2 linked regions of the Parashewanella spongiae genome follow. The protein of the gene in region 1 interacts with the protein of each later gene in a pairwise test. Links are inferred from orthologs where the notes say so. Each region holds a gene or a part of one and is shown on either strand. Other genes may lie near its edges.

Region 1 (10,188 bases):
CCTAACACTAGGAGGACCAGCTGGTATCGATGAGCTCATAACAAACCTCATTATTGTTAATCAAAGCATGCCAAAGTGCTGTGCATTGAATTAAGTATAGAAAGTTTCTAGATTGAAATGTGTAATAATTGGATGATTAATGTTTGCTATCTGATTTTACGCCCTGAAATAATACTAATTACAGTAATTAAATTCCCAGCTCAGAGCTATGTATGTGTTCAAAGTACAAGTGAAATTGATGAAGACATAGTTATTACCGACATACAAAACTGTCGTTATTACATTGCTAAGTTGAGACAGTTTTGCGTAGTAATTTGGACACATACAAGCTCCCGAAGGGCAAGGCTAAAGGATTCCATTACTACGTTACAAGTTTTTGAATTATCCCGACAAAAGCACGAAGTGCGTTGAACGCCAGCTTTGTATGGCAGCCGTTAGGGTATATAGTACTTCAAACTTGCGCCTTGTACTGAAATCCTTTAGCTCTTGCTGAATGGGAAGTTAATTACTGTAATTGGTATAACACATTCTCATAGAGTGCTGGAACACATTTATCTGATCTCAATACTTATTTCTTTCGCTTGGAATATCGGTTAAGTATTGGACGAATTCGACTTCGAAACCATCTGGATCGATGAAATAGACACTTTTTTGAGTACTATCTTGAGCGCCATTTATTGCTATTTCAAATCCAGCTGACTCAAGCCTAGTTATCAAGGCGGAAATATTATCAACACGATAAGCAAAATGCGCTAAGCCTACTTGATCGCCCTTTAGATCGCGGTTTTCTCTTTTACCGTGATCGCTAAACGATATGTAGTTATAGTCATCGCCAAAATGTATCCAGTTTCTTGGCTTGCCATACCATTCACTTTTTCCACCACCACGAACTTGCCAGTGAGGAAATGCAGCTTGATAAAATTCAAGTGCTCTAGGGATATCTTTTATCACTAAATTTATATGCTCTAGTATCATGGCGTTTCTCCTTCTGAATAAGATTAGGAACTGTCTCAAAATAACTTACCGATTTGTTACTGCTTAAAATTGTCAATATCAAGGCACGAAGAATGATGTTTAGTTATTCTAATTGAAAAATGAGTAACGCAGAGAGTGGCAATTTTAAGCGTAACCCTTTGGGCTGTGTTTATTTTTGGCTTCTACTGTGTTGTCGAAAGCTTATGTAGAGTAACTACACCACACTTTCTTCGCCTTGTATAAGCTCAAAAATAAACGACAGCAAAACAGGGAAGTTATTTTGGAACAGTTCCTTATTTACATTCCAAAGCTAAAATTACCTTGATTTGGGTAGGGCTGATCTTGCAGTTTTAACCTCATCGATTTTAATGCTTCGGCGTACATGAATAGCATGTGTAAGCTATAGTCGATTCTTTTACGCAGCTGCTGATCACGTTCAGACTCACATTCAGCAAGCAATACCTCGTTTGCACTCCGTACGATGATGTGATCGGGGATGGGGAGCATTTTATTATTTTTAAACGCATTCATTTTTAATTCTGCAATAGGGTAAACACCGCTTACTCCACTTGAAACGGATACCAGCAAAACAGGTTTATTTGCCGTAATAGCACCATCGCACATCATCAGAAAGTTTTTTAATAATGGAGAAGCAACCCCATTCCATTCGGGCGTAATCAACACTATTGCGTCAGCTTCATTAAGTGATTGGTTTAGTGCTTCCCAGTGTTGGCCTTTATTACTAGAGCCATCCCAAAAAGGTAAATCAATTTCCTGTAATTCGATGTGTTTCGATTGAGAAAACTTTCCTAGGTTAAGTCGAATAAACTCCCCGACTTTAGCGCTTTGAGAACTCTTCCGTTGACTGCTACTAAAAATAACTAGCTTCATATTATATAAACCTTTTACTATATAAATTATATAAGTAAGGTAAATTGTTTATTAAACAGTGTAAAGGGGTAAATTCAAAAAAATAAATAAAAAAGTTTACTTATTCGAAGGAGAAGTAATAATAGGGCAAGGAGGTGATATGAAAACCACAGAAAAAATACTCAATTTGTTGAAAGTTCATGGCCCTTTGACCGCAAAGTTTTTGTCAAAAGAACTCGCTTTAACAACAATGGGAGTTAGACAGCATCTGCAGCTACTGGAAGACAATGGTGATGTTGCAACAGAAGATAGAGCGCAAGGGCGCGGAAGACCAACGCGATATTGGTATTTAACCGAAGGCAGCGCTAGCCACTTTGATGATAGGCATGAAGAGTTAACATTGCAATTGATTGATTCAGTCATTCAGGTATTCGGTGATGGTGGGCTCGATAAGTTGATAACAGCAAGAGAAAAAAGCAGTTTTGCACAATACGATCGTGTTTTAGCATTAACTACAAACCTTGAAGAAAAATTACAGGCACTTTGTGAGTTACGTAGCAATGAAGGATACATGGCCTCTTGTGACTTTAGTGATAAAGACTATTGGCTTTACGAGAATCATTGCCCAATCTGTGCAGCGGCAACCAAATGTCAAAACTTTTGTCGTTCCGAATTAGAAATGTTTCAAAAGCTTTTTGAACAAATTGCTTCAGTGTCTAGGGAAGAGCATATTATTGAAGGCGCACGTCGCTGCGCTTATAAATTTTCCCCATTTTCGAGTGCTAAAACCAGTGAAGATGTGACAGAGGTGGCTAATGCAAAGTAAGCGAAGCCGCTTGGATAGATTTTTGTGTAAAAAACTTAATTTACCACAGAAATCTGTACGAATATTATTGATAAATAATAGAGTAAAGGTCGATAGAAAAGTCACTACATCGCTTGATTTACAAATTGATGAGTTTAATCACATTCAGTTCGATGACAATGTATTGCAAGATAAGACAGCCATTTATTTAATGATGAATAAACCTGTTGGGGTGGTGAGTGCAACTAAAGATGCAGAGCATAGTACAGTGATTGATCTGCTTACTCACTCTCAAAAAAATGAGCTACATATAGCAGGTCGATTAGACTTAAATTCTTCTGGATTAATCTTGCTAACGAATGATAGCCGCTGGTCAAAGGGTTTAATGTCGCCAGAAAATAAAGTTGATAAAGTATACCGAGTGACGCTAGCAGATCCGATTTCAAGCAAATACATAGAAGGTTTTAGAAAAGGATTTTATTTTGAATATGAGAATGTTACGACTAAACCTGCTGCTTTAGAAATTATCGGTGAGCGTGAAGCAATAGTTACACTTAGTGAAGGAAAGTATCATCAAATTAAAAGGATGTTTGGTCGATACCGAAATGCTGTAGTTGGGTTGCATCGTTTATCCATTGGTGGTCTTTATTTGGATCGAACTCTTGAACCTAGCCAAAGTCGTGAGCTATCAGAGTTGGAACTGCTTAAACCGTTGTTTGCCTGCCCCAAATGATACAGTCATGTAATGGCTCACTTAAGGTGGTTGCGTCTGAGTCAGTTAATAATCGATAAACTTCGTCACGATGCTTACTGGAAACATTGAGTTTAATCCATTGTTTTAGAAGTGTTTTTAGTTGTTCAACTTCTTTTGGATCTTTACCCGTTGGTATTTCTATTTCGTTATATGCTCTAAATTTTGAATCAGAACAAAGCAACATAATTTGCAGCAAGTGACGCGTATTCTCTCTTACGAGTGAATCAAATTTCGTGCTCGCAATGACTGGAACTGAAGCTTCAGATTCTGTTGAAGCAAGTAATTCATCTGACTTTATAAGCGACACGCTTTTGTTTTCATACGAGAATACGAACATGGTTAAATTTAGTTTTAAATATGCTTTGCGCTCATTGTGAGTGAGTTTCAATTGCTCACAAACAGATTTAAAAGCTAAAACAGGTACTGCACTGTTTGGATTTAATGATGTGAGCGGCTTATTTTCAGTCTTAGGGTTCTTAACTTGTTTTGGTAATCTTGTGTATTTTGAAACAGCTTCTAGGATTATGCTTTCACCAATATTCCCCTTTTGATAAGTAATGGATATAGAATTAAAAGCTAGGTCAAGCTGAAAAAAACCTCTCAAAGCAACGACTTCTTTCTTTCCCTCAAAATTCGACTCTATTTTATAGCAGGAGTTGTTTGGCAAAAATAAAAAATAAATATCATCTTTGCGCTTTAAAGCACTCGGGTTATTTTGTAAGTAAGCTAATAAGCTTGGAACCGTGAATTCTACAGACATTTTCTATTTTACCGATTTTTTAAAACTGCCTTTAAACTTCAAATTAACAAAAGCCTCTCCATAAATGAAAGCTCGTCTAATTATTAATCCTACTTGTTATGCCAGTATTCAGCTTGCAGTAGATTTATCAAAAACTCTTCTTTATTCTCCCAAAACTGACAGATTCTGCTTCAACAATTAATTTTGCACTAAACTCATTTCATACACTTCAATTTGGAGCCAAGATGATAGGTACCGCGTTATGCAAAAATTCGATTAAAGCCATGTTATTAGGCAGTGGTGAGTTAGGCAAAGAGGTCGCTATTGAGTTGCAAAGGTATGGAATAGAAGTGATTGCCGTTGACCGTTACGCTAATGCTCCTGCTATGCATATCGCTCATCGTTCGCATGTTATTGACATGATGGATTCTGCTGCACTTAAATCTGTCATTGCGCAAGAAAGCCCTAATATTATCATTCCAGAACTAGAGGCGATTAATACTCAGGTACTTGTTGAAGTTGAGTCTTTTGGGGTGAAAGTTGTACCAAATGCCAAAGCGACTCAATTGACAATGAACAGGGAAGGGATAAGACGACTAGCGGCGAATACATTAGGTCTACTTACTTCGAGATTCTTCTTTTGTGATAGCAAAAAAGAAATGGAGAAAGCGATTACGACCATTGGATTTCCTTGTGTTATAAAGCCAATTATGAGCTCATCTGGTCATGGGCAGACAGTCGTAAAATCTGAGCTTCAATTTGATGCCGCGTGGGAGGTTTCGCAAGAGGACGCTCGTGGTGGAAAAGGAAGAATTATCGTTGAAGACTTCATTGAATTCGACTATGAAATCACCTTGTTAACGGTTAGCGCTGTTGATGGCATTCATTTTTGTGAACCTATCGGCCACCGGCAAGAAGACGGTGATTATCGTGAGTCATGGCAGCCCCAGCAAATGACGAATGAGCTCATACAAATTTCAAGAGAAATGGCAACCAAAGTCGTTAAATCACTTGGAGGATTTGGCGTTTTTGGCGTGGAAATGTTCATTAAAGGTGATCAAGTATATTTTTCAGAGGTTTCCCCTAGACCCCATGATACAGGGATGGTTACATTGATCAGTCAAGATAAATCAGAATTCGCGTTGCATGTTAGAGCTATTTTAGGGTTTCCAGTGGGGAGTATTTTGCAATATGGTCATAGCGCTTCGGCGGTTTTACTTGCCGACGGACACTCAGTTAATATAGGTTTTGAAGGTGTACGTGAAGCCTTATTGGAAGCTGGTACTCAGCTTCGTTTGTTTGCAAAACCTGAAATTAATGGTCAACGGCGACTCGGTGTCGCGTTAGCACTATCTGATAATACTCAATCAGCCCTTGATAAAGCGAAACGAGTGGCAGAGCAAGTGAAAGTGATTTTTTGAAGCATCTTAATAAAGTCGTTTATTCAAGCGTAGTCAGCCTTATATTGATCTCGTCGCGGGTCGCTTCAATGGCTGAAACAACTTGTTCAGTTGCTAATTGGCTTTCCTCTATGCTGCTCCAATTACTTGACCAAATTTGCATAAGTTTTTTTGACTTTACCATCACTTCTTCACCAGCTAAGGGGCTCAAGTCATTGATTAAGCCAACCTTCACCCAGCCCTTTCTCGGACTTCCTTCTACTATATTTTTATCGTAATGAGCATAATAAACAAGTTGTTCGAGTGCAGATAGCTCAAGTAATATTTCAAAGCTAGCGGTACGTATCGTATTGTTATTTTCTGTAGATTCAAGACGCCAAACATTGTAAGAAAAACCGACTAAAGAGAGCAATATGCTGAAAATTACAAAGTAGTATTGATATTGGTGAATTTTTGCCACTCTCATGTCATACCTCTAAAATTATTAACTTATTTGTGAAATTAGAAATTCATTCGATTAACCTAGAAACATCAGTTACTGCGTTCTCAAGCGTAGAAAAAATGGCTGGTAGTAAGGAGTAGCTTGTAGCAAGTAGTTTATTCTACTTGCAAAAGTTACAACGCAGATAGCAGTCATTTTAGCAAGATTGTGAGCGTAGAACACTTCACTCATTGGGTGAAAGCCATTATGATAAAGTCATCTTATTGCTCAAACAGTTACTCATATACTCATATACTCAGCGTTCAGCTGATGTTTTTAGGATTAATTAATGTAATTGGTATTAGAGTATAGTTTAGCAATAAATGATAAGACTTTTAGTCGAAGGGGAAAAATAATGGATACAGGCTTGAAACTCCTTTTCATGTGTATTGGCATTGCGGTATTAATTTATTTTGTATTTGGATCTAAAAGAGGTTTAGTTATTTTTGAATTACATTTCAAAAATGGAAGATTAGACAAGCATAAAGGCAAAGTACCTGAAAAATTTATGCGTGAAGCTCGTCAGTTGGCCAAACACAATAAAATGACAGGTACTGTACGAGCTGAAAAGAGCGGTGATGTTCGATTACACATTTCTGCCAATGTTTCCGACGACTTAACGCAACAACTACGAAATTTATTTCCATTCGAACTGTATGATATTAAGTCCGTCGATCACAGTCGAAATACAGGCTAATAACGGCTTTAATCTCTTAACGAGTTAGCATCAACCGTGAAGTAGTTCTCTAGCATTCGCTAATGAACTACTGGTTATGGTGTCTCCAGCTAAAAGCCTCGCGAGTTCTTGTACTCTTTGTTCATGGTTCAATGCTGCCATAGAGGTTTCTGTTTGATCTTTTTTAGCTTCTTTATTTACGAACATATGTTGGTGCCCATTACCTGCTACTTGTGGTAAATGAGTTACGCAGAATACTTGGGTCGACTCCCCTAAGCTGCGAAGCATTCTCCCAACAACAGCGGCTGTTGGGCCAGAAATACCAACATCAACTTCATCAAAAATTAGGGTAGGCGTCGCGACTTTTTGTGCAGTAATAACTTGAATGCCTAAGCCAATACGAGATAGCTCACCACCTGAAGCAACCTTGGCAATGGCTTGCATTGGTTGCCCTGGATTTGCTGTGACGAGAAACTGAACCTGATCAGCTCCAACGCAACTCATTTGCTCAGCATTATAGGTAATTTCTATTTGGAATTTGCCTTTTGGCATGTTGAGTTCATTAATGGATTGAGTGACTAATTTATTTAATTCTTTGGCATATCGTTGTCTACTTTGGCTTAGTTTTTTTGCGGCTGAATAGTATTGTGTTTGAGCGTCAACAAGTTGTAAGTTCACATCGTCTAGCTTGTTTACGTCTTGTGACAAACCCTCCAACTCAATCCTGATTTTTTGGTGAAAACTTGCCAATTCAGAAGGTGATATTTGATGTTTTCGAGCTAATTGTAACGATTTTGAGAGTCTTTGTTCGAGAAAATTAAAATGCTCTGGATCTTGTTCGATATTGCTAAGATACAACTGGACTTCACTACTGCTTTCTTGAACTTGTATCAGCGCGTCGTTGAGCATATTGCTGACATTTCTAAATTGCGGGTCAATCGTTTCAATTTGTCCGATCACAGCAACGGCATGGTTTAATAATGAAGCGATATTAGCTTCATCTTCGTTGAGTAATGCCACGCTTTGTTGACATTTTTCAATGAGATCAGAGCTGTTTGCAAGGCGCTTATGTTCTTGCTCTATGGTTTCAAATTCGCCGAGTTTTAAATCAAATTCATTTAACTCTTCAATTTGATATTCTAACAGTTGCTGCCGAGATTTTCGTTCTTCTTGACTGAGTTTAAGCTGCTTAAGCTCGGCTTCAACTCGTTTTACTTTGTGATACCGCTGAGACACAGACTCAATTAATGACGAATGGTTGGCGTAACCGTCAAGCAAGGTTAGTTGGTGCTCTGTTTTGAGCATAGCATGGTGGGCGTGCTGTCCATGTACAGATACGAGCAATTGCCCTAATGCTTTTAATTGAGTGATAGGGACAGGGTTACCATTGATGTAAGCTCGAGAGCGTCCATCGTTACTAATGACACGTCTGAGAATACATTCATCATCGTGATCTAAGTCTTGATCTTCTAACCAGCGTTTAGCCATCGGTAACTTGTGAAGTGAGAAGCTAGCGCTGACTTCGGCTTTGTCTGAACCTGAACGTATAGAGTTTACGTCAGCACGGTTACCTAAACATAAACCTAACGCGTCAATTGCGATAGATTTACCAGCACCGGTTTCACCTGTAATACTGGTCATTCCAGATTTAAAATCGAGTTCAAGAAAACGAACGATAGCAAAGTTATGGACACTGAGTTGACAAAGCATAATGATATCCTATCAAAACCACTGTATTGATGAACAGTATATACTGTTTTTTCATACAGTAAATGGTTGTAGGATAATTAGACGGTTTTTTTATGGGAAATTATATGGATAGGCATCCATGCCTTGAGTTATAGCCTGACTTATTCGTTCATGCTAATACCGATATTTGAAATTCCGCTTGAAACGATTTCTTTACGTAACTCTTTGACCATGTCAGAAGTAATTTTGTTCGATTCAATAATTTCAAGTAAATCACCTTGAACAGCCCTTTCTTCTACCATTGCTGGGTGCTCAAAAATATAATCATCCAGTTGAGTTTCGTTCTTAAACTCCATATCACAAGTCGCTTCAATGTAATTAGCAACTGTGCTCGATGACAGCTTACTGACGTTAGTGATGTCTTCTTCAACCTTGCTTTGAAGTGCACTGAGGAGCTGAGTTAACGCCACGGCTGCATCAAGGGCAGGGTATACACCATACATATCAAAGTCTTCTGGCTCTGGAGTTATTGAGTCAATTTTATCAAGATATAAATCAGTGTTTAATTTTAACTTTTTATCATATTGCTTCTGCCATAGCAGATTAAGTGTTGTGTCGAGCACAACAGGGTTACCGAATTCAGTAACTGTTGAAAATAAATGATAATTTGGATACATACGCTGACATAAAGCAATCGCAAATAATTCTTTTTGCTCAATCTTTAACGCTTTCAACCGCTTAAAAAAACCTACCTTTTTAGTCATAGACTTATTCCATCGACATCTGGGAAATCACTTGTTTAGCGGCAGATTCTACCTTAGTTAGCTCATCGAGTAACTCAAGTATTTCAGGCTCTAACATTTCTATTGTTTCACCTTGCTTTAGCGAAGATTCTATTTGATTACACAGTTTTTGAGTGGTCGGAACCCCGCAATAACAACAAGCACCATGTAGTTTATGCACAATGGATAGCATTTTGTCATTATCTTGTGTCTGTAGGCCTTGATTGAGCTCGTTTACTGTTTCAGGCAAAGAGGCAAGCAACATTTGCAGCATTTCTATAGCCAATGGTGCTTTTTGGCTGGCTTGAGATAAGCATAATTCCCAATTAAGAGTATGGGAATCAAAGTGAGTAAATGTAGGACGAATGACCCATTGCTCGATAATATCATTTAATGCTTTTTCATCGATAGGTTTTGGAAGGTACCCTTCCATGCCACTATCAAAAATGCGCTGCTTTTCATCTGAAAGTGCGTGAGCAGTTACGGCTATTATCGGAGTATTATGATTCAGAGAATCTCGGCGGATCACATTTGTAGCCTGAATGCCATCGATATCAGGCATCTGAATGTCCATTAATATAAGGTCAAAGTTTTTTGTTTTCGCGTATTCGATGGCTTCCGTGCCACTTGGTGCAATGGTTACATTGGAGACAATATCGTTGAGTAACGTTTTGATCAGCTTCAGGTTTGCTTGATTATCATCAACGGCTAACACATTTATATTGTGCTTTGATTTCAGTGGCTGTATAGGTTTATCCAATTCAACAGGGACACTGATCTGCTGTGAAAACAGCATCTGTTTGGCTAATGCCAATGCAGTAAATGGAGTTTTTATAATATTGTCTGTGTATGGGCGAACTCGGTCAATTAAGTGATCTTGTTTGAGACAATCATGGATCAAAATGATTCTATCTACTTTGGGCCTGGCAAGCTTAAGAATCTTAAGTAAATCAGTTTCAGAGCAAATATCGTGGCAACTTAAGAGTAAGTACTGATATTGAAGTGATGAATTCAGTT
Region 2 (10,381 bases), 240 kb from region 1 along the record:
AATTAAACCCCGAAGATATTAAATATTACATGAACTATATTTAACAAAAACAGTATTGGGCAAGTGATAAACTCATTTTAGTTAATGATATCCAAGCAAGCGAATATGGCCACATCTTCTGACTTCACTTCAACTTGGTCCGCTCAAAAAATTGAAGCTGATTATTATCACAGTATTATCCATCATGGATTAAAAAACACACACTCGTCATTAACTCTTGGTAATACAACATTTTCAGTGTCAGAAGTACCTAGCGAGGATGCTCAATCAATATTTGAACCAAGTTCAAGCATACATGAGTTCATGTCTTCCCCCACTTTAATACAAAAATCTTGCCATCCTCAAAAAAATTACAAATACCAAGCAGATACTCAATCACAAACCATCGGCTTGGATAAACAATATAAACGGGTCTTAAACACACCTGCAGTAAGAGAAAATGCGCAATTATTCGAACGTTATCATGTAAATCATCAACCAGTCCCTCCTGAGTGCCAAGGATTTTGTAGATTGACGACTCAAGGAGCACTTAAAGTAAGTGATAGCTTGATACCAACATGCTCCGAACTCCAAGAAAGTTATCTTCAATCTATACGGCTTAGAGGAGTGGCAGCAACACATCGATCATTTTATGCATATGGCTACCACGTTCGCTTTATCTGTACTTCGAATGAACTCTCTGTAACGTTAATTTCAAGCGAGCAATGCTCAGATTACGTACAAAAAGGATACATCATTCGTTTAAAGCAAGTTGTGAATGAAAATGAATGCATAGTAGCCAGTGCCATAGCTGCACTTTGTCATAGGAATTTTTTCGGTGCCGGAGACAGATTAGCAACTGACGAGAATCTCCCTAATATCTTGGCACAGCATCAAAATAGAGCTGAGCCAACCCTTGCTTTAATAAATCGACTCTTTGCAATGTTTTCATTTATAAATGCACCACTATTCGCTACTTTTGCTAATGATAGCCGTCATCCATTAAGGCAAGAACTTGACCGAAGACTGACTATAGTGTTCACAGTCGAAGGAAGCCAAACGAGCCAAAGGCAAACTCAGTCTTTAGGTGAATTTATAACGTTTATCTCTATATTAAGCAACACAGCACCTTCAATGGCATTACAAATAGTTCAAGAAATAAAACGCCAACTTTCTTCAGATGTTTTCGAACAACTAAATCTACATGATCAAGAGATTGAATTAGAGAGACGAATAAGAGTCCCGAAAACGATTCCTGATATTAAAGACATGGTTAACGCCTTGCCAGTAATAAATTACTCACAAGTTCCCGAAGATGCAGAGTGCTGCATTATGCGCACTAACTTTAAAAAAGAAAAAGAGCAAGAAATCATCGAAATAAGAAGCGGGCAAAATCCTTATGTGTGGCACTTAGTTTCTAAAACTGCAATTAGAAATTTATTAAAATCTAGTGCGATAGTTTGCAATCCAGTAGACCGTACAGAATTAACTTGTGACGATTTTAGAGCGGTTGTTTTACAACCCCAACATTCCTCCAGCAACTCATCAATTTCTTCCGTTGCACAAAAATAAAGCCTCAATTAGTCATTTCCATTTGTTATCGCTAAAAACTGACAAAATCAAGGCTCGAAAATTAAAGTTTAAAGACAAACGTAGTAACGACAGTTTTGTATGTCAGTAATAATACCAATTACAGTAATTAATCTCTCACTCAGCAAGAGCCAAAGGGTTTCAGTGCAAGGCACAAGCTCGAAGTACTATATTCCCTACGGCCGCCATAAAAAACTGGCGCTCAACGCACTTAGTGCTTTTGTCGAGATAATTCAAGTGCTTGTAACGCAGTAATGGAATCCTATAGCCTTGCCCTTCGGGAGCTTGTATGTGCTCACTTTGGTTTATAAAGAATACTTCTCAAAATTGTCTTGACGTAGCAATGTAATAACGACAGTTTTGTTTGTCGGTAACAACTATGTCTTCATCAATTTCGATTGTACTTTGAGCACACACATAGCTCTGAGTTGAGCATTTAATTAACCTAATTGGTATTACAAGTCGCCAACTCGAATCTCGTCAGACTCTTTTGCCTTTCCTTGCTCAATGGCAATTTCAACGCGGCGATTTCGCGACCTATTACCCGGTGAGTTCGGCGGAACAAGTAAAGCTGTCGAAGCCATTCCCACCACTTTCATTCTCGACTCATCGAACCCTTTGACTTTAATCAATTCATGGGCGACAGAAAGCGCACGTTTGCTCGAAAGCTCCCAGTTAGAACGATAGAGCTCATTGTTAATTTGTACATGATCTGTATGTCCAGACACAGTGATAATCCCAGGAACATCTTTCAACAAATTACCAATTTCCCGCAAAATAGGACGAAAACGAGGTTGTAAGAAGCCCGAACCAGAAGCGAAAGAACCTTTTTCTCGGATCCGAATAATAATTTGCTGACCAAGAGACTCAAGCTCAACGGCACCATCTTGAATGTGTTGATCCAGTTTTTCAGCGATTTTTTTCAACTGCTCATTGGTTTGCTCTTGTTTTGCAAGGGCTTCAGCGGTTTCCTTAGCTTCTGACTTTTCTTGAGCCGTAGCGCTAGCGTCACCTCCGCGTAGCTCGCCTTTTTGCTCTTGCTGGCCGCCTGCACTATCATCCTCACCTTCTTGAAACTTAAGCATCTGCTCTGTCATTTCATTGGTTTGTTGATTGATAACTTCTATCGGTGTGGGTTCAGGTTTGCCAGGACGAAATTCTAATGCGATAACAGAAGTGCCTTTAGGGATATCTTTCACTTCAACTTTATTTTGAACGCCGAAAGCATATTTCATTGAACCAGCAAGTTGTTGAAATTTTTGTGCGTCCATTTCTGAAAACGCTAATAATAATACGAAAAAACACATTAATAACGACATGAGATCAGCAAATGTTGCCAACCACATTGGAGCGCCTGGTGGTGGACAATCACACCCTTCCTTAGCCATCCAGTTATTCTCCGTCCACAGTGCCAGCGGAGCGTTTTTTCTCTGACAAGTAACTTTTCAAAAAGCTCTCGATAACTCGAGGATTTTGACCATCTTGAATAGAAAGTATCGCATCCATTATCAAATTTCGGTTTTGCATTTCTTCGCCCATTCGCAGTTCAAGCTTGTCTGCTATAGGTAAAGCAACCATATTAGCAATAATGGCACCATAAAGTGTTGTAAGAAGTGCAACCGCCATCGAAGGACCAATCGATTTAGGATCATCCATATTTGACAACATAGCGACTAAGCCAACAAGGGTACCAATCATACCCATTGCAGGCGCTACATCACCCATAGCCTTAAAAATGCTAATGCCAGACTTATGGCGTTCTTCCGTTAATATTATGTCTTTTTCGAGCGCAGCTCTAACCACGTCTCCGTCGTGACCATCAACCAACATATCGACGGCTTTTTGCATAAAGTTATTGGTTATTTCCGCTTCTTCTAACGCTAAAAAACCTCCTTTTCGAGCAGCGTCAGCCATATTCACAGATTGTTCAATAAGATCTTCAGGTTTATCGAGTTTGAACATGAATGCCTTGATGGCGATTTTAACGGCACCCAAAAATTGTCCTAGGTTAAATTTCATCATGACTACAAAACATGAACCTGCCACCACGATTAAAATTGATGACGTTTCAATAAAGATACCAATGCCACCACTGGTCACCATTGCTCCGATCACGAAACCAAACGCGCCAATTAACCCTATTAATGTTGCTAAATCCACAACAGTCCCTCGCCCAATATTTTTCGTGATGAATTAAAAATTTGTGGTATAACCTTTAAAAACCGAGATCATTGTACTGTAAATTAAATCTACACACCTCTTCAAAAAAGCTAAAATTGTTCACAATCCAACCAACCAATCTACAATTTAACCACTTTTTTATTCCCAGCCGATTTTTAACAGATTTTGTTATTCTAAGAGCTGTCTCTTATTATCGGACAAATTCAGCGCAAGTTTAATTCAATTTGAAGTTTTCACTCGAAAAAATAATGACAAATTTGTTACTGCGCAAGAATCATACCGCTAAATTTGACCACAGACGCCCCCTGATATACCTTGTGTCACACTTTAACCAAAGGATGTTATTGTGACTAAAAATAATGCAGATTTGAGTTTCGAAGAATCACTAAGCACATTAGAAGCCATTGTTTCTGAACTAGAAAAAGGCGATATTTCATTAGATGATGCGCTTAAGCAATTCGAACATGGAATCACTCTAGTCAGACACAGTCAAAGCAAATTAGATCAAGCTCAGCAAAGAGTATCCATTTTGCTCAATGAAAAGCCTGACGACAAGCTTGTTCCATTCGAAAACGAGGGCGAATAAGCGTGCCTGAAACAGCCTTGACTAATGCAATTGTTCATTATCAAAATCGTGTGAATAATTATCTTAAAAATCGACTTGACCAGTTACCTGATGATGCTCCAAATCTAAAAGCTGCAATGAAACACGGCGCTTTGCTTGGTGGGAAGCGTATTCGTCCTTTTTTAGTTTACAGTGTTGGTGAATTGCTCGGCGTGCAACCACAACAACTTGATGCCTGCGCCTCTGCAATAGAATGTATTCATGCCTACTCTTTGATCCATGATGACCTACCTGCTATGGATGACGACGCATTAAGACGAGGCCAACCCACTGTGCATGTGAAGTTTGACGAAGCCACGGCAATATTAGCCGGCGACTCGCTTCAATCACTGGCTTTTGAAATGCTTGCGGATGCTCAAAATAACCTAACCGCAGATCAACAAGTTCGAATGATTAAAGTGTTATCTAAAGCCGCTGGTTATTCTGGAATGTGTGGTGGTCAAGCTATTGATTTGGCCTCAACCGATCAATCCATTGACATTGACACCTTAACGTTATTGCATTCATTAAAGACAGGAGCATTAATCTCTTGCTCCGTTGAATTAGCACTTATTGCTGCAAACGCCAGCGATGAAGAAACGGAATCATTGCGATCTTTTGCGAAAAATGTAGGGCTAGCCTTTCAAGTTCAAGATGATATTTTAGATATCACATCGACAACCGAAGAGTTAGGCAAACCGCAAGGCTCTGATACCAAAGCTAATAAAAGTACCTTTCCACAATTATTAGGGCTGCATGGTGCAAAACAAACCGCCGATCAGCTAATTAATGAATCACTATCAGCGCTGACTAAATTGCCATACAATAGCCAGTTAATTGCAGATTTCGCACGTTACATTGTGGCGCGTCGAGTATAACAACAGTCAAAGTATCTCATTATGAGCATGGACATTTCCAAATTTCCGGTACTAGCCAAAGCTAATACCCCAGAAGAACTCAGACAACTGACTAAAAGCCAGTTACCACAGCTCGCCAAAGAACTCAGGGAGTTTTTACTTACATCGGTAAGTAAATCAAGTGGCCACTTTGCATCGGGACTTGGTACCGTCGAATTAACGGTAGCCTTGCATTATGTTTACAACACCCCTTTTGATCGGCTGATTTGGGATGTGGGGCATCAAGCTTATCCACACAAAATCTTAACCGCTCGCCGTGATCGCATGCATACCATTCGCCAAAAAGACGGACTGCACCCCTTTCCTTGGCGTGAAGAAAGTGAATACGACACCTTTAGCGTTGGACACTCAGGTACATCAGTGAGTGCCGCCTTAGGCATGGCGATTGCCGCCGAAAAAGAACAAGCTGGTCGCAAAATTGTTTCAGTAATCGGTGATGGTGCTTTAACTGGAGGCATGGTTTTCGAAGCACTTAATCACGCAGGCGATCTCAACAATGACATGCTAGTAGTGTTAAATGACAATGAGATGTCAATTTCAGAAAACGTTGGCGCATTAAACAACCATCTTGCACAAATTATGTCAGGTCGTTTTTATACCACCATTCGTGAAGGTGGTAAAAAAGTACTTGATGGTATGCCTATTTTTAAAGAAATGGCAAAACGTACCGAAGAGCATTTAAAAGGAATGGTTGTTCCGGGCACTTTATTTGAAGAACTAGGCTTTAACTACATAGGTCCTATAGATGGGCATGATGTCGATGCGCTCGTTGAAACTCTGGCCAACATGCGACAACTAAAAGGTCCTCAGTTTTTACATATTATGACTAAAAAGGGTCGTGGTTACGCCCCTGCAGAGAAAGATCCTATCGGTTGGCATGCTGTACCTAAATTCGATCCTGCACAATTTAAAAAACCGACGGCTAAGCCTTCCAATCCTACATTTTCTCAAGTGTTTGGGAAGTGGCTTTGTGACATAGCCGAGCAAGACGAGAAGGTATTAGCGATTACTCCAGCAATGCGAGAAGGCTCTGGCATGGTCGAGTTTTCCCAGCGATTCCCAAAACAATACTTTGATGCCGCAATTGCAGAGCAACACGCCGTCACTTTAGGTGCTGGCTTTGCTGTAGAAGGCTTTAAAGCTGTTGTTGCTATTTATTCCACGTTTTTACAACGTGGTTACGACCAACTGATCCACGATATCGCATTACAAAAACTACCGGTTTTATTTGCGATTGACAGAGGTGGTATTGTCGGTGCTGATGGCGCAACTCATCAAGGCGCTTTTGACTTAAGCTTTATGCGCTGCATTCCAAACATGGTAATCATGACACCGTCTGATGAAAATGAATGCCGACAAATGCTTTATACTGGCTACTGCTATAACGATGGGCCAACAGCCGTGCGTTACCCTAGGGGGAGTGCAACAGGCGCAGAGCAAATTGAACAAATGACTGCACTACCGATAGGTAAAGGTCGAATGGTACGCCAAGGCAATAAAGTTGCCATCATCAATTTTGGCACCACGTTGGGGTCGGCCACTCAAGCTGCTGATGCACTCGATGCAACTGTTGTTGATATGCGCTTTGTAAAACCATTAGATGAAGATCTACTAACCCAGATTGCTAATGAATACGATGTTTTGGTTACTGTTGAAGCCAATGCCATTATGGGGGGGGCTGGTTCAGGTGTGATAGAGTTTTTGCAAAAAAATAAGTTGCTAAAGCCCGTGCTTCAAATTGGCTTACCTGATGAGTTTATTAAACATGGTTCTCCAGACGAAATCACTGCAGAATATCAACTTGATGGCGAGGGAATTTTAGCCCAAATCAATGAATATCTGTCGTAAATTAACCCAGTCAAGAAGCAATGTATACCTGTGTTACTTCAAGTATCACGGGTATCTGTTGACAATTGCGCTTTATATTGTGCTAGATTCCTTCGACTTTTTGTTAATTTTTGTAATACCTTCTCTTCATCCATTTGCAACTGCATGATATTGCTTGCGTTTGCTGTTTCTTTTTCTTTTAAAATTTGTTGATATTTTTTCTCGTTTTTCTGTATTTGTTCACCCAATTTTCTTACTCTGTCCACTTTTGCCATCTCTTTAGAATGGTCGTATTCTTGCCTCCTGAATGGTATCTGGGAAGAAAAAACTTGATTATCACTCGATGTCACATTTAAATCTGATGAAAATGAGCAGGAATATAAAGGAGGAGTCATAACCATTGGAGCCATAACAAGAGGTTGTTGTACTGAATGCAGTGCTGATTGATGAAACTGGCTAATCACATTGTCAGTAGTTTGAAAATATAAGTACCCATTTATTGGAGTTGGGTAAGTGTTGGCATAAACACCTATTGGTGCAATTGCTTGTGCCACTTGAGCACTCAGCCTAACGTCCATAGAAGTATTTGCTGCTGCCAAAATCGTTTTCCAAAAGTAACCACGAGTTTTATTCTACTCTTATTTTGAATTCTTTATGATTTATTTTTTTAATACTTGTGTTCACTGTACACTACAAAAAAGTATAGCTAGCTTAAAAGCAGCGTAATTCAAACACTTACACCATATCCGCAAAGACTGATATCCAGTGACTTTTTGTTAATTTTTCCAAAGCAGCGAGACTACCGACATACAAAACTGTCGTTATACCAATTACAGTAATTAATCTCTCACTCAGCAAGAGATAAAGGTTTTCAGTACAAGGCGCATGTTCGAAGTACTATATACCCTACGGCCGCCATACAAAACTGGCGTTCAACGCACTTAGTGCTTATGTCGGAATAATTCAAGAACGTGCAACGCAGTAATGGAAACCTTTAGCCTTGCCCTTCGGGAGCTTGTATGCGCACACTTTGGTTTATAAAGAATACTTCACAAAATTATGGTTCATCCGGTTAATCGATACTTAGGTCTGAGATAAGGTAAAATATTCTAAAAAATTAGAGTAGATGTCGACTTCACTTCTTTACCATTCCTTTGGAATACAAGGCCCTTATCATTACTTATCTTCCAAATATGAAAATGGTTCAACGATCTTTAACATTGCCCATAACCACCGAATGAAATGCTCTGATTGCCAAAGTCGGAAAGTGATCAAGAAAGGAACCAAAAAACGTGAGTTTATAGGCCCTCCAATAGGCATCAAGAAAACGTTAATCCGAATATTACATCAGCGTATTCAATGTACGATTTGCAAAGTAATCCAGTATTTACCACTGAAGTTCATTCCACGGCCTAAAGTCCGTTACATCAAAGCCTTCGAGAGATATGTACTGTTATTATCAATTGAAAAAATGACCATTAGCTCGATAGCGAAGCTTTGCAATGTTGGTTGGGATTGCATCAAAGCCATTCAAAAAGGCATCTAAAAAAGCGCTATCAAAAACCAAATTACAAAAACGTTACCTATATTGGTATTGATGAAATTTACTGTGGTTCTAAATCAGGCTTTATGACAGTCGTTATTGATATGAAAACCAGTGCAGTTATCTACACCGAAAAAGGAAAGAAAGCGGCTAGCCTTGATGGGTTTTGGGAACGAAAGAATCGCTGCAAGCAACCTATAGTCGCGGTTGCAACTGACATGGGGCCAGCCTACATTTCATCGGTAAAGAAGCATGCACCTCAAGCCAGTTTAGTCATAGACCGATTCCACGTAGTCAAAAGGTTCAATGAGAGGTTGAGTCAGTTTCGGCGAAAAATACAAAATGAAATGGAGTCAAAAGATGACGCTCAATTTCTGAAAAACACACGATGGCTTTTACTCAGAAATCCAGAAAACTTAAGTGAAAAAGGGGCAGACAAGTTAAAGCAAGCACTTGAGGCTAATCAACCATTAGCAACGGTCTATTATTTCAAAGAAAAGCTCAGGCAACTGTGGACTCAACCAACAAAAGAGCTAGGGGAAGCGTGGCTTGATGATTGGGTTGAACAAGCGCAAGACTCAGAGATTACTCTGCTGCAAAGCTTTGCCAAGATCCTAATCAAACACAAGCAAGGAATACTGGCTTATTACGATGAAAAAATGACAAGCGGCAAAGTCGAAGGAGTCAATAACCGTACAAAAACATTATCTAAGATTGCTTATGGATATCGAGATTGGGAGTTTTTTGAGCTAAAAATAAAAGCAAGCCATGAAGCCAAGTATTCATTAACCGGATGAACCGCTATTTCGCACGCTTACCTCCCTATCATGCCGAATCAGGTTCGCTTTCGCTGTGTACCTCTAACTTCCTATGGCTTCCTTCAGACCTTGCCGTTAGCCAACAACGCCCTTGCCACTCGGATTATCTTCCCCTCAGTCTGGGTGGTACAGGCTTCTTTCTGCCTGTCGGGTTTGCCAGCTTCGCTGGGCAAACAAAAAAAGAGCAACACAGTAGTTGCTCTTTTTTAATTCGATTAATTCAAGTTAATATACAGAAATTTCGTGTAATCTTACCCAATAATCGGGTGAAGAAAATTTGATCTTAGAGGCGATAACTGGCTTGAACTCAATAGATTGACTTGGACTCTTATATCCGTTTCTCTTAAATAGTAAATTCCATTTTTCACCATCCCAATATTCGATAGTATAGTTAACAGCCCCTTGCATCTGACTGTAAAATTTATGGAACTCCCCTGTGGTAAAAACGATTCTAGATACCCAATATTTATCTTCAAGATCAACGGTCAGGTACTTTCCATGGTGTCCACCAGCAGCAAGCCATCGAGTATGATCGGAGCCATCAACCGCATTCTCAGGTGGCTCAGCTCTATTGTAACTATTTGATGAAGTGACAGGCTTGTTTAAGGCTAAATTAACACGACCAGAAGGCCTTATTGCTGTTGGCTCTTCAGGTTTTGGTGCGATTGGTTGTACTTCAGGTTTTGGCTCAGGCTCTGGTTCAACTTCAACTGGCAGAGGTGGATATTTAAGGTTGGCTACTGTTGGGGTAAAGATATTGGCGTATTTAGTGTTATAAGTGTTTATTAGCGGAATATAAAAATTATTCGCTTCACGAGCAAGTTGCTCTGGCTTTGCAATAAAATCTCTAAAATCAACAGAGGTGGTTGAGTCTGAGCCATGGTGTTCTGAATTATAAAACACAAGTTCAGCTATACTAGAA

Evidence for each region.
Region 2: the proteins of purT (region 1) and ispA interact in binary tests that used the Escherichia coli proteins (3 or more experiments, as listed by UniProt). The link is inferred for Parashewanella spongiae from one-to-one orthologs.

The regions. Positions count from the first base shown.
Region 1 is NZ_CP037952.1:1,301,291-1,311,478, forward strand. What follows is about bases 3,679-6,476. They hold purT (formate-dependent phosphoribosylglycinamide formyltransferase), read left to right. Parts: upstream 3,679-4,388; coding sequence 4,389-5,564; downstream 5,565-6,476. Other genes in these bases: E2I05_RS04895 (hypothetical protein), read right to left, coding at 3,679-4,164; E2I05_RS04905 (hypothetical protein), read right to left, coding at 5,584-6,003; E2I05_RS04910 (DUF3634 family protein), read left to right, coding at 6,380-6,476. Outside these bases: E2I05_RS04870 (hypothetical protein), read right to left, coding at 1-39; E2I05_RS04875 (VOC family protein), read right to left, coding at 562-975; E2I05_RS04880 (NADPH-dependent FMN reductase), read right to left, coding at 1,273-1,866; E2I05_RS04885 (helix-turn-helix transcriptional regulator), read left to right, coding at 2,006-2,671; E2I05_RS04890 (16S rRNA pseudouridine(516) synthase), read left to right, coding at 2,661-3,383; more of E2I05_RS04895, read right to left, coding at 3,355-3,678; more of E2I05_RS04910, read left to right, coding at 6,477-6,721; DNA repair protein RecN, read right to left, coding at 6,752-8,410; E2I05_RS04920 (YjaG family protein), read right to left, coding at 8,551-9,153; two-component sensor histidine kinase BarA, read right to left, coding at 9,158-10,188. UniProt on the Escherichia coli protein: Involved in the de novo purine biosynthesis. Catalyzes the transfer of formate to 5-phospho-ribosyl-glycinamide (GAR), producing 5-phospho-ribosyl-N-formylglycinamide (FGAR). Formate is provided by PurU via hydrolysis of 10-formyl-tetrahydrofolate.
Region 2 is NZ_CP037952.1:1,060,733-1,071,113, reverse strand. What follows is about bases 3,295-6,285. They hold ispA ((2E,6E)-farnesyl diphosphate synthase), read left to right. Parts: upstream 3,295-4,338; coding sequence 4,339-5,232; downstream 5,233-6,285. Other genes in these bases: dxs (1-deoxy-D-xylulose-5-phosphate synthase), read left to right, coding at 5,254-6,285; xseB (exodeoxyribonuclease VII small subunit), read left to right, coding at 4,097-4,336; pomA (flagellar motor protein PomA), read right to left, coding at 3,295-3,729. In the rest of the region: E2I05_RS03900 (hypothetical protein), read left to right, coding at 106-1,551; E2I05_RS03895 (flagellar motor protein MotB), read right to left, coding at 2,025-2,957; more of pomA, read right to left, coding at 2,962-3,294; more of dxs, read left to right, coding at 6,286-7,119; E2I05_RS03870 (hypothetical protein), read right to left, coding at 7,158-7,697; E2I05_RS21900 (hypothetical protein), read left to right, coding at 8,225-8,644; E2I05_RS03865 (ISL3 family transposase), read left to right, coding at 8,596-9,438; E2I05_RS03855 (discoidin domain-containing protein), read right to left, coding at 9,685-10,381.